One region of the Saccharibacillus brassicae genome, then DNA from elsewhere that is predicted to be linked to it. Evidence: predicted binding sites of a transcription regulator. Region 1 holds the regulator's gene; each other region holds the start of a gene.

Region 1 (4,168 bases):
GCCGTCAGGAAAAGGGCGATGACCAGCAGGAACACCGGGAACATATAGTTCCGGCCTTTGAACGTATCGAACGACTGGCTTGAAGTGCCCGACCCGCCGATTCGTTCCTGACCCGATTTTTGCCTGTACGTATTCGTTTTTTGCTGATTTTTGCGAACCTGTCTCTCCCACGAACGGGACATGCGTTTTCCCCCTTAAAATAAGTCACTCTATATATAAGAAAAACCCGCCGGTTCGCGGCACTCCCTTTTCCGCGAACCGGCGAGCCGTTTCCGTTCCGGTAAAGCGCTTGCGGAGCAGGTACGCGCTAGCGAGACCTCATCCGCAAAAAAATCAGTGCAGCTTCGAATCGCTGCCCGGCTCTTCTTCGTCGACCCATTTGATCGTATCGAGTTCCTGCCGGAAATTGCGCCGAACGTTGCCGAGATACACTTCGCGAAGCTGCGCGCGTTCCTGCGCTTCTTCTTCGGTCAAGCCTTCGGCTTTATGTTTACGGGCCAGTTCGTTGATCCGGCCTACCAAAATATCGATATCCATACGTAACCCCTCCTTAATCACCTTGCTTCTATATACTTTCACATGAAAAAAAGAGCTTGTCAAGGCGATAGCCCTGCAAGCTCCTGCGTTTGGATCAGGTGCGTCGATCGGCGTTCCCGCGCGCTTCGCAACCTGGCGAGCGACGATCAGAAATTCGGAAGAATCAGTTCGTCACCCGCGTGGATCTCGCTGCCGCTCAATCCGTTCTTCTGTTGGATGCCGGCGATAAAAATACGGGTGTCCGCGCCTGCCGGCTTGCGGCTCTCGGCGATCGACCACAGCGTATCGCCCGGCGAGACGATGACCGTGCTGACTTCCGCTGCCGGCTTGTCGTTTTGGAACGCGTGCACGACTCCGGTGCCCGCGAACAATCCGATCAGGACAAACAGCAGCAGACGCGCTTTGGCGGTCGTACTTCCGCTTCGCCGATAAGCGGGAAACTTCCGATTATGTAAAAAAGACAAGCTGGAAACGGGTCTGCCGCCGCGCGACTCGGTTGGCGTGCCGGCCGTCTCGTAAATGCTCTTATACGTCGTATATTTTGGCATCTTACACACTCTCCCAAACGTTTGTTCTGCCTTCTGTGAATTAATATAGCACGAACATACGTTTCAGGCAATAGTTTTTGGAACGCTTGTTCGGGAAAATTTGTTCCCCTTTTTATGCGGTCCAAAAAGCGAGCCCGAACGCCCGTTTGCAAAAAGAACGCTTACTTTCGAACTTACGTTTGTACGAACGGAAGTTCTATGCTATAATTTGCGCGTATAGCATTCGACCGTCTGTTCGCATGTTTCGGATGCTCATAACTTGAATGACACTACTATAGATTAATGGATGGGGTTGATACGATATGTCGAAGATATCCATACGCCAACAGGCCATTTTGGAATTTATCCGTACTGAAGTCAAATCCAAAGGGTACCCGCCTTCCGTTCGCGAGATTGGCGAAGCGGTAGGACTCGCTTCCAGCTCGACGGTACACGGACACCTGGACCGCCTGGAGAAAAAAGGGCTGATCCGCCGCGACCCGACAAAGCCTCGCGCGATCGAGCTGCTCGGTCTGGAAGAGTCGGATACGGGCAACCTGTTCGCCTCGACGATCCGGCGCGTTCCGGTCGTCGGCAAAGTCACGGCCGGCGTGCCGATCACGGCAACCGAGAACATCGAAGATTATTTCCCGCTTCCGCAGACGATGGTCGGCGACGATCAGGTGTTCATGCTGTCGGTCATCGGAGACAGCATGATCGAAGCCGGCATCAACAGCGGCGACTACGTCGTCGTACGCCAGCAGCAGACGGCCAATAACGGCGATATCGTGGTGGCGATGACCGAAGAAGACGAAGCGACGGTCAAAACGTTCTACAAGGAGAAGGATCATATTCGCCTTCAGCCGGAGAACCCGACTTACGAACCGCTTCGCTTGACACACGTGACGATTCTTGGCAAAGTCGTCGGTTTGTTCCGTAACTTCCATTGAGTCTGGGAGGATCATCCGACCTTTACCGCTCCAACTAGAAAACTCCCCCGAAATCGGAGGAGTTTTTTTGTGCGATATGGGCGGCTTGCGAATAAGAGTTTCCCGCTTAAGAGGTTCCCGTTCAAATTCCATCTCATTTAAGGAGGATCGTCATGGCCGATCTGATGACTGTTTCTTTTCTACTGTTCGCGGTATCCGCGGTGCTTGGCGGCATTGCCGTCTACCGCCGCCGCCCGCGGCAGGTTCGGATCTACTTCGGCGCGGCGCTGATCAGTCTGCTGCTTGTCTTCGCCGCTCTGGTGGCTCTGTCCCTGTCGGACGGCGCTTGACCGTCGAACCTGTCGGTTGAGGCAGCGCCCGCTGCGTCCGATTCCCGGGCGGGCGGGGCAGCTTGCGCGTGTCCGCCGCCGAAGTGCCGAATCTCGGCGGCGGCGTCTTCGGCCGTTCGTACGCTTTGCGCAGCAGCACGATATGCTGCATCGATGACTTGTCGAGCCAACGGATATAGGCGGCCTGTTCGAGATTGATCAGCGCAATCGTAACTTCGCGAAAAGCCCCGCCGCTGCGGCGGATCAATCGCGCCATCGACAACCAACGGAAAGCGCCCCAGCGATGACGGCGCAAAATGCCAAGAACTTTCAACTCCAGTCCATTCATGTCCACAAACACACCCTCCCGGCCCCTCGATCGAATCGCATCAGGCAGTTCCCTCACAACCGATCGGAACGTATGTTTGTATTATAAGCGAACACGCGTTCTTTTTCCACTCCAAATTCACAGCTTCGGGTAGACGTTCAGCGCGTCGAGGATATGGTAAGGCTTCGTCCACGGCGTTCCGTCCGCTCCCGCAGTGACGAGAATGTACGATCTGCCGTTTTTGACCGCAAGCGACGCCAGGCACAGCCCTGCCGCCCGGGTATAGCCCGTTTTGCCGCCCAAAATTTTGCCGCCTTTGAACTGCAGCGTCGGAGCGCTCTCGGACAGCGTGCTGCGCACGGTTAGTCCGTTCGGATGGCTGTTGGTCGCGCCGATCGCATGTTTCTCCGTCGTGATCAGTTTGCGGAACGTGGCGTTTTTGAGTCCGGCCCGCAGCAGGATCGACATGTCTTTGACGGTCGTATAATGGTTCGGATCGTGCAGACCGGTCACGTTGGCGAAATGTGTATGCGTCATGCCCAGCTTTTTCGCTTTTTGATTCATCTTTTTGACAAATGCCGCTTCCGACCCTGCCACCGCGTAGGCCAGTCCCATCGAAGCGTCCGCCCCGGAAGGCAGCATCGACCCGTAGAGCAGATCGATTCCTTTCACTTTTTCGCCCGGCAGGAAGCCGGCCATCGAAGCGCCTTCTTTTTTGAGCGCGGGAAAAATAGACGCCGGCAGCGTAATTTTCTTCTGTTTGTCCGGCAAGCCTTCGAGCGCCACGAGCACCGTCATCATCTTGGTCATTGAAGCGGGATAGACCTTTTGGTTGATATTTTTTTTCATCCGCATCTGCCCGTTGTTCAAATCGATCAGGATCGCGTTCGAACTGTAGAGGCCGCTCGTAAGATTCGACGCCGACAACAGCGACGACGCAGATCGCGAAGCGACACTCGTCTCCCCGGCAGGCGACGCCTGCGCCGGCTCGGCCGCAGCGGTGCTCCCTCCGATCGCAAGCGCCAGTACCGCCGACAACATCGCTCCTCGTTTGGAACGAACGGCACCCGATCGGCTCTTTTTATACGTAAACAGCGGCAAAACAAACTCCCCCTTCGTTATTTCGACTCTCTTTTTCATACCCCGTCCTACAAATCTTTTAAAAACACGCGGTGAATCTGATGGTCCGGCCCTTTGCTCAGCACCAGGTCGGCCCGGCCGCGCGTCGGCAAAATATTCTCGTTCAAATTGAGCAGGTTGATCGTCTCCCAAATATTCGTCGCGCGCTCGACCGCTTCGCGCTCTGTCAACTCCGCATAGCGGTGAAAATACGAAGACGGATCGCGAAACGCGGTCCGGTGCAGCAGCAAAAAGCGATCGATGTACCAGTTGCGGATTTCTTGCTCCTCGGCGTCGATATAGACGGAAAAATCGAAAAAGTCGCTGACGAACACCGGCTGTCCTTTGCTCACCTGAAGCACGTTGACGCCTTCAACGATCAAAATGTCCGGACTGTCC
Region 2 (4,168 bases), 680 kb from region 1:
CCAAAGAATAATGCGGCTGCAACGAGAATCGCGACCCAGAAATTTGGCATTTCTGCTCACCTCCTCGTTCGTTCCTCCAAGGTATTCCTCGGGATAAAGCTTTTTGGTTATCATACCCTCATTCATCCATTCAAGGCTCGGTCCCAAGACCGTTCCCATAAGGCAAGACGACCGAAAAAAGTCGCTGCCGATCCCGCTTTGGCAAGCGGGGGAGAGTCAATTAGGCAGAACTCAGGGATGCACAGCGCATTTTTGGAAGGAAAAAGGCTTCTCATTCCACTGACGTTCCTCATTTATTGTAGTCTTCGTCAAAAGTTGTTGTCAAGCTATTGCCAAATTTGTGCGCGGATAATAAGTCGGATCAATCGAATTCCGTTCCGAGTTCTTCCGCATCTTCGCCTTCACGGCTTAAAGCAAGGTCCAGCGCCCGGCGCGCAATATCGCTGGAGAAGCCTCTGCGCATAATGAAAGCGGCCGTTTTGCGCTTGCGATCCCACAGGTCTCCCTTGGTCGTGCGCCATTTTTTGATCGCGAGTTCTTCCGCGCTGCGCAGCTCGTCGTCTTCGCCCAGCGCGTCCAGCGCGTCATCGATCAGTTCCTGATCAATGCCTTTGCGCTTCAGCTCCTGCTTCACGAGTACTTTGCCTTTTTTGCGCCCCGTTACCCGCTGCTGCGCCCATTCCTGGGCGTAGGAAGCGTCGTCGATCAGATTCTCCTCCTGCAGCCTGTGCACCGTGTCCGCCGCCGCTTCCGGATCAATCTCTTTCTCCAGCAGCTTCTGCTCGATCTCGCCCGAAGTGCGCGCCTTGAAGCTCAAAAAATTAATGGCGTGCGCATAGGCAATCTGCCGTTCGTTGTCGCGCACGATATTGTCGACCGCTTCTTTGTCGAAAAAGCTGCCTTTGGTCATGCCATAGCGAACCATCGTGGATTCGTGCACGGTGATATAATGCGGACCGAAATAGATCCGGTAACTTTGGCGCGGACGCCGCAGCAGTTCGACCAGCGTCACTTCCTGCGTTTCTTCTTCGGGAAAATCGCCCAGATTGTTCAGCCGTTCTTCGTATGATCTTTCGTTTTTGCTTTCGCCGTCGCCGTCGCCGGAGCTGCCGCGCCGGTTTGCGTTCCGATTGCTTCCGTACGGTTTTCTTCCAAAGCTCATATCTATCCCTCTTTTCTTCGATCCTGTACCAAATTCGATTTTTTAAAAAAACCGGTTAAAAGAAAAAGCTCCAGCCGCATACGGGCCGGAGCTTTGCATCTTATTCAAACGAGTTATTCAAACGACTTTGCAGCCGTTGTTACTCGATTTCGAGCAGTTCTTGTTCTTCGTCCGCTTCGGCCTTTTTCTGAGCTTCGGTCGGTTCTTCGACAAGCGTAATCAGATTGCTGGCTTGGCGAATCTTCGTTTCGATCGCGAGCGAAATTTCTTTGTGGTCTTTGAGGAATTGTTTCGCGTTCTCGCGGCCTTGACCCAGACGCTCGCCCGAGTAGGAATACCACGCACCGCTTTTTTCGACGATGTCCATCTCGGTTCCCATATCGATCAGGCTGCCTTCTTTGGAAATGCCTTCTCCGTACATGATATCCACTTCCGCTTGTTTGAACGGAGGTGCGACTTTGTTCTTCACGACTTTGATACGTGTCCGGTTGCCGACGATATCGTTGCCCATTTTGATAGACTCGATACGGCGCACGTCAAGACGTACGGTCGAATAGAACTTCAGCGCGCGGCCGCCCGGCGTTGTCTCCGGGTTACCGAACATAACGCCGATTTTTTCGCGAAGCTGGTTGATGAAGATGGCGATCGTGTTCGACTTGCTGATGGCTCCGGACAGTTTGCGAAGCGCCTGAGACATCAGGCGGGCTTGCAGACCGACGTGGGAGTCGCCCATTTCGCCTTCGATTTCGGCTTTTGGTACGAGAGCCGCTACGGAGTCGATAACGATGATATCGACCGCGCCGCTGCGTACGAGTGCTTCGGCGATTTCAAGGCCTTGCTCGCCGGTATCCGGCTGCGAGAGCAGCAGTTCGTCGACGTTAACGCCCAGGTTATAAGCGTACTTCGGATCGAGCGCGTGCTCGGCGTCGATGAAAGCGGCTTGTCCGCCTGCTTTTTGCACTTCGGCTACCGCGTGCAGCGCAACGGTCGTCTTACCCGAAGATTCCGGTCCGTAAATTTCGATGATCCGTCCGCGCGGCATTCCGCCCGTTCCCAATGCGACGTCCAGAGCGATAGAACCGCTCGGTACGACCTCGACGTTCATGTGAGTCGATTCTCCAAGCTTCATGATGGAACCTTTTCCGAATTGTTTCTCTATTTGGCGAAGCGCCATATCCAGCGCAGCACGACGATCTGACAATATATCCACACCCTTATCTGATTGGTTTTGTACGTCTTCTGTACCTCTATCATAACGCTTTTGGACGGGTTTGCCAAGCTTTTTTTCGAACATACATTCGTATTTTTTTCGAACGGCTTTTTCCCTTTCCGACGCGGTCTGCAAAGCTAAAAAACCCCTAAGTCGCAAAAAGAACCGCAGGCGAGTCTGAGGTATCGCCGCGGTTCTTCCGTATGTTTATTATACCAAAAAAAGCAGGTACGGTCAATGTAAAAGCGCTTTGCTGCGCGGTCCGCGGCAGACTTTCGCACCTTTTTTCGCCTGCTGTTTTCCGGTGAAATCAGTCCTGCTTCTCCGCCTGCAGAAGGCGCAGCCACAACCGGTACAGCAGCGTCTTGGTGGACCGTTTGCGAACGGTGTCCCGGTTGCCCTTGATACGCAGTTCGAACACTTCCGTCTCGCTGCCCCGCTCGGAGATGCCGATATAGACGAGCCCTACCGGCTTGCGTTCCGAGTAGCCCGGTCCGGCCACTCCGGTGACCGACAGCCCATAGTCCGTATCCGTGATCATGCGGATCTGTTCGGCGAGCACCTCCACTACTTCGCGGCTGACCGCACCGGGCGCGTCTTCGCCTTCCAGGTAATCGTGCGGGACGTTCAGCAGCTTCTCCTTCATCTCGTTGGAGTAGCAGACAATGCCGCCTCTGAGCATGGCCGCGCTGCCGGGCACGGTAGTCAGGCTCTCCATGACCATGCCGCCGGTGCAGCTCTCGGCCGCGCTTACGGTCAGTCCAAGATCCGCCATCATCTTCACGATCGTCTCTTCGATCGCCACGTCTTCGCTCGCATACATATGCTGCGGCAGCCGGCTCTGGATCTGCACTTCGAGCGCGGTCAGCTTTTTGTCGGCTTCCTGAATGTCATGCGCCTTCGTGGACAAACGGATCGCCACTTCGCCTTCTTTGGCGTAAGGCGCGATCGTCGGGTCCGTCTGCGCGTCGATCAGGTCCAGCAGCTTGTCTTCGAGCGCCGATTCGCCGATACCGGCAAACTTCAGGATGCGCGAATACAGCGGCATCTCGTCGGTCAGCACCTGATGCAGCAGCCAGGGCTTCGCTTCGGCCTCGAACATCGGCTTGAGCTCGCTCGGCGGGCCCGGCAGCACGATGTAATGGTGGCCGGCTTCGTCGCTGATCGCCACGCCCACCGCAAGTCCCGTCGCGTTCGGAAGCGGGGTGCAGCCGTCGATCACGAGCGCCTGACGCTTGTTGTTGTCGGTCATCGGCACGCCGCGGTCCGCGAAAAACTCGGCGATCTTGTCCATGGCCGGACGATCGTTCCGCAGATCCCGGCCGAGCACTTCGGCGATCGCATCCTTCGTCAGATCGTCCTGCGTCGGTCCGATGCCGCCCGAAAAGACGAGTACGTCCGCCCGTCCCTGCGCCTGGCGGATCGCTTCCTTGAGACGTTCCTTGTTGTCTCCGACCACGGTCTGGAAATAGACGTCGATGCCGAGCGCGGCCAGCTCCTGCGACAAATATTGGGCATTGGTATTCACGATCTGGCCGAGCAGAAGCTCGGTCCCTACAGCGATGATTTCGGCTTTCACTACGCGTCACGCTCCTTATGAAAATACGAGAATGAGATACGGCTTAAGCTTACGCGTTCGACTGCTTCAGCAAATGACGGTTACGTACAAAGTAATCGACGCCGGTGTAGACGGTGACAATCACGGCGGCCCAGATCAGGATCGTATCGGCCGGGAAAGACCAGATCTCGAACGGGAGGTTGTTCAGCAGCAGCACGACGATGGCCGCGATCTGGAG
Region 3 (4,168 bases), 940 kb from region 1:
ATGGATACCGGAGTCCCATGCCGGCTTCCATGCCGCCCGCCGCGCTTTACCCCGCAGACTTTGCACCGGGAGCGGATCTCCGCTCCCCTCGAAGGCTGCTACCCATGTTTACCCCTCTCATACTGGGCTTTCCGCTGCGGCGGGAAGTCATTTTTTTGTTTACGGGTCGTTTACCGGTTAATGATTGAGCAGACCCGGGCGCGGTTCGGCAGCCGCTGCGGCTGCGGCCGGTTCCTGGCCGAGCAGCGCATACCGCATACTGTCGACGAGCGCTTCCCAGCTCGCTTCGATCACGTTGCCGGAGACGCCGACCGTGCTCCAGGCGTTGGCGGCGTCGCGCGATTCGATCAGCACGCGGACTTTGGAAGCGGTCGCTTCTTGGTCGTCGAGCACGCGGACTTTGTAATCGCTCAGATGCATGTCCGTCAGCTGCGGATAATACTGCAGCAGCGCCTTGCGCAGCGCGTTGTCGAGCGCGTTGACCGGGCCGTTGCCTTCGCCTGCCGTATAGAGGCTTTCGCCGCCGACGCGCAGTTTGACGAACGCTTCGGAGACGACCGGTTTGCCCGCGGATTTTTCGACGAGCATTTTGAACGATTCGAACACGAACAGTTCCCGCACTTCGCCGCCCGCTTCGCGCAGCAGCAGTTCGAGCGAAGCGTCGGCGCCTTCGAATTGGTAGCCGCGGTGTTCGAGGTCCTTGATGCGGCCGATCGTGTCCGCGGCCTGCGGACTTTTGGGATCGAGTTCGATGCCGAGTTCCTGCGCTTTGGACACCAGGTTGCTCTGGCCGGCAAGTTCGGAGACGAGCACCCGCTGTTTGTTGCCGACGAGTTCCGGCGCGATATGCTCGTACGTACGCGAATCGCGCAGAATCGCCGAGACGTGGATGCCGCCTTTGTGCGCGAAGGCGGCGCTGCCGACGTAGGGCTGGCCGGCCGGCATATGGACGTTGGCGATCTCGCTGACATACCGGGCGGTCGAAGAGAGGTGCGCCAGCTTGTCGTCCGGCAGACAGTGGAACCCGAACTTGAGCTGCAGGTTCGGGATGACCGAACACAGATTGGCGTTGCCGCAGCGTTCGCCGTAGCCGTTGATCGTGCCCTGCACCTGAAGCGCGCCCGCGGCGACGGCGCTGAGCGAATTGGCCACGGCCAGCTCGCAGTCGTTATGCGTATGGATACCGAACCTGGCCTGCGGCATCTCGGCGACGAGGGCGGCGACGAGGCTGCCGATCTCCTGCGGCAGCGTGCCGCCGTTCGTGTCGCACAGCACGAGCCAGTCCGCGCCCGCTTCATCAGCGGTCTTCAGCACGGAACGGGCGTAATCGGGATTGTGCTTGCAGCCGTCGAAGAAATGTTCCGCGTCGAAAATAACTTCGAGTCCCCGGCGCTTCAAGTAGCGGATCGAATCGTCGATCATCGCCAGATTTTCTTCGAGCGTGGTCTGCAGCGCGGTATGCACGTGGAAGTCCCACGACTTGCCGACAAGCGTCGCCGCCTGGGCGCCGGATTCCGCGATCCGCTGCAAGTTCTCGTCCGTGTCGGCGGACCCGCCTTTGCGCCGGGTGCTGCCGAACGCGGTAATCTTCGCTGTGAGGCCGAGTTCGCGGACGCGGCGGAAAAATTCGATATCTTTGCCGTTGCTTCCGGGATTGCCTCCCTCGATATAATGTACGCCGAGCTCGTCCAGCTTGACGGCGATCTTCAACTTGTCGTCCGCCGACAGACTGATGCCTTCCCCCTGCGTGCCGTCTCTGAGCGTCGTATCGAAAATGGTGATGGACCGTGTCATGGAACTGCTCCCTTCCGTCCGTATTAATTGTCGATTATAGCATGAACGCGTTAAACCGGTATAGTGGGCAGGTTAACAATTTTGCGTTAAAATAAGGAAACAAACGTTTGCCTGCGGGTCGGCAGGGAGAGGAGGAACGAAAGTGAACGAAAACGTCGAGCGGTATTACCCGGCCAAAGGGCGGGTCATTTTGCATGTGGACATGAATGCCTTCTACTGTTCGGTGCACGAAGCGGAACATCCCGAGCTGTACGGCGGCAAGATGACGGCGGTCGCCGGAGACAGCGAGAAGCGGCGCGGCATCGTCGTCACGAGTTCCTATCCCGCCCGCCGCCGCGGCGTGCGCACCGGCATGACGGTGCACCAGGCGCTCAAGCTGTGCCCGTCGCTCATTCTGATCAAGCCGGATTTCCGGTTGTACCGCGCCTACTCCCGGGCTTTTCGCGAAATACTGTACAGCTATACGCCCCTGATCGAAGCGACTTCCATCGACGAATGTTATATGGACATCACCGGCTCGAAGCAGTTTGGCACGCCGCTGGAGATCGCGGAGAGAATCATGGAGCGCATCGGGCGGGAGCTGTCGCTGCCGTGTTCGATCGGGGTAGCGCCCAACAAGCTGCTGGCGAAGATGGCTTCGGATATGAAAAAGCCGAACGGCATCTCCGTGCTGCGTATCCGCGACCTTGCCCATACGCTATGGGGACGGCCGTGCGGCGAACTGTTCGGCGTCGGCGCCAAAACGGCGGAGAAGCTGAACCGGCTCGGCATCCGCACGATCGGGGAGCTGGCCGCCACGGACGAGAAACGGCTGCAGGCGTCGTTCGGCGTATTCGGCATCTGGATGAAGCGCGCGGCGAACGGACAGGATTACGCCGAGGTCCAGTCCGTGCCCGAGCCGAGCAAGTCGGTAGGGCATACGACCACGCTGCCCTGCGACGTGACCGAAGCGCAGGAAGCGCTGCGGGTCATTCTCAATCTGAGCGATCAGGTGGCGCGGCGCATGCGCAAGCAGCATCTGCTGGCGAGCACGGTGCAGATCACCATCCGCACGCCCGAGATGAAGACGATCACCCGCTCGCGCACGCTCGCGACGCCGACGGAAGCGGCGGACGACATTTACCGCGAAGCCAAAGCGCTGTACCTCAAGCATTGGAGCGACGGGAAGCCGGTCCGCCTGCTCGGGGTAGCCGCGCAGGGGCTGACCGACAAAAGCGAAGCCGCGATCCAGCTCGATCTGTTCGATTACGAACGGCAGCCCAAGCGGGAGAAGCTGACCGAAATCATGGACAAAATGCGCGACAAATTCGGCGAAGACGCGCTGATGATCGCCGGTATGCTGGAAGAAGACGGCACGAAGCGGATGAAAGCGGGACGGACGCCGGGCATTTCTTTTCACGGGGAACGGAATGCAAACGCGGAAAACGATCCGGAAAAGGATTGAAAATGAAGCGTAAGGATCATTGAAATCAAAAAAAGTTTATATTATAGTTAGAGGGATGAAGACTCTTACGAGAATGTGCTTCTTGACAAGAGAATCGGCCCAGCCGATAGAAAGTATAAAAAGACAATCAGGAGGGAATACCGATGAGCAAGTACACCTGGGTTGACAAAGATACCTGCATCGCCTGCGGCGCGTGCGGCGCGACCGCTCCGGATATTTACGATTACGACGACGAAGGCCTGGCGGAAGTCATCTTCGACGGCGACGCCAACCACGGGGTCAAAGCGATTCCGGAAGACATGCACGAAGACATGATCGACGCCTGCGACGGCTGCCCGACCGATTCCATCATCATCGCGGACGAACCGTTTAACAAGGAAGGCTGATTCGACTCGCAAGTCCCGAATACAGGACGGATCCGGGAAAAAGCGTCTCTCTCCTGAACAACCAGGCGGGAGGCGCTTTTTTTACGAAAACGTTCTGCACGGCGCATTTTCCGGCAAAGGAGCGAAGATTCATGAAGCGCTTTCCCCATCTGAAAAGGTATGTGCGCGAACATCCCGACAACAAGATGGCCTGGTATTTGCTGGGCAAGGAATATGAAGCCGACGGGCAGCCGGGCAAAGCGAACTACTGCTTTAACCGGGCGCAGGAAGTGTACGAAGCCTACGAGCACGCCCACGTGCCCGAAGACATTTTGGCCGAATACGAACAGAAATTGCACGAAGCCGCGCAGCGCCGCGAGAAAAGCCGTTCCAAACGCCGTGCTTGGCTGCTGGCTGCCGCCCTGCTGCTGCTGATCGGCTTCCGTTACGCGGAGGCGCCGGGCATCAGCGCGCCGCGCCTGTCCGCCGAGATCGAAGTTTCGTCCGAGCCGCCGACCGAAGTATTTACGGCCGCGGAAGCGGACGAACCGTCTTCGATCGCGGC

The links. The regulator LexA, encoded in region 1, represses DNA repair genes until DNA is damaged. The targets are predictions, from matches to a motif close to CGAACATATGTTCG.
Region 2: recA (recombinase RecA) is a predicted target of LexA. The motif match lies at 2,450-2,463, and genes of this name have one in related genera.
Region 3: FFV09_RS18675 (DNA polymerase IV) is a predicted target of LexA. The motif match lies at 1,891-1,904, and genes of this name have one in related genera.

The regions. Positions count from the first base shown of each region.
Region 1 is NZ_CP041217.1:5,425,482-5,429,649, forward strand. Features, by position in the region: gene FFV09_RS22690 (hypothetical protein) at 1-182, opposite strand, end outside; gene FFV09_RS22695 (DUF896 domain-containing protein) at 334-537, opposite strand; gene FFV09_RS22700 (LysM peptidoglycan-binding domain-containing protein) at 684-1,085, opposite strand; gene lexA (transcriptional repressor LexA) at 1,388-2,014, shown strand; gene FFV09_RS23920 (hypothetical protein) at 2,167-2,343, shown strand; gene FFV09_RS22710 (hypothetical protein) at 2,285-2,677, opposite strand; gene FFV09_RS22715 (D-alanyl-D-alanine carboxypeptidase family protein) at 2,789-3,691, opposite strand; gene coaA (type I pantothenate kinase) at 3,799-4,168, opposite strand, start outside.
Region 2 is NZ_CP041217.1:4,750,159-4,754,326, reverse strand. Features, by position in the region: gene rny (ribonuclease Y) at 1-50, opposite strand, end outside; gene FFV09_RS19905 (regulatory protein RecX) at 362-1,162, opposite strand; gene recA (recombinase RecA) at 1,302-2,363, opposite strand; gene FFV09_RS19895 (competence/damage-inducible protein A) at 2,683-3,951, opposite strand; gene pgsA (CDP-diacylglycerol--glycerol-3-phosphate 3-phosphatidyltransferase) at 4,001-4,168, opposite strand, start outside.
Region 3 is NZ_CP041217.1:4,485,154-4,489,321, forward strand. Features, by position in the region: gene cimA (citramalate synthase) at 178-1,794, opposite strand; gene FFV09_RS18675 (DNA polymerase IV) at 1,997-3,238, shown strand; gene FFV09_RS18680 (ferredoxin) at 3,382-3,624, shown strand; gene FFV09_RS18685 (L,D-transpeptidase) at 3,756-4,168, shown strand, end outside.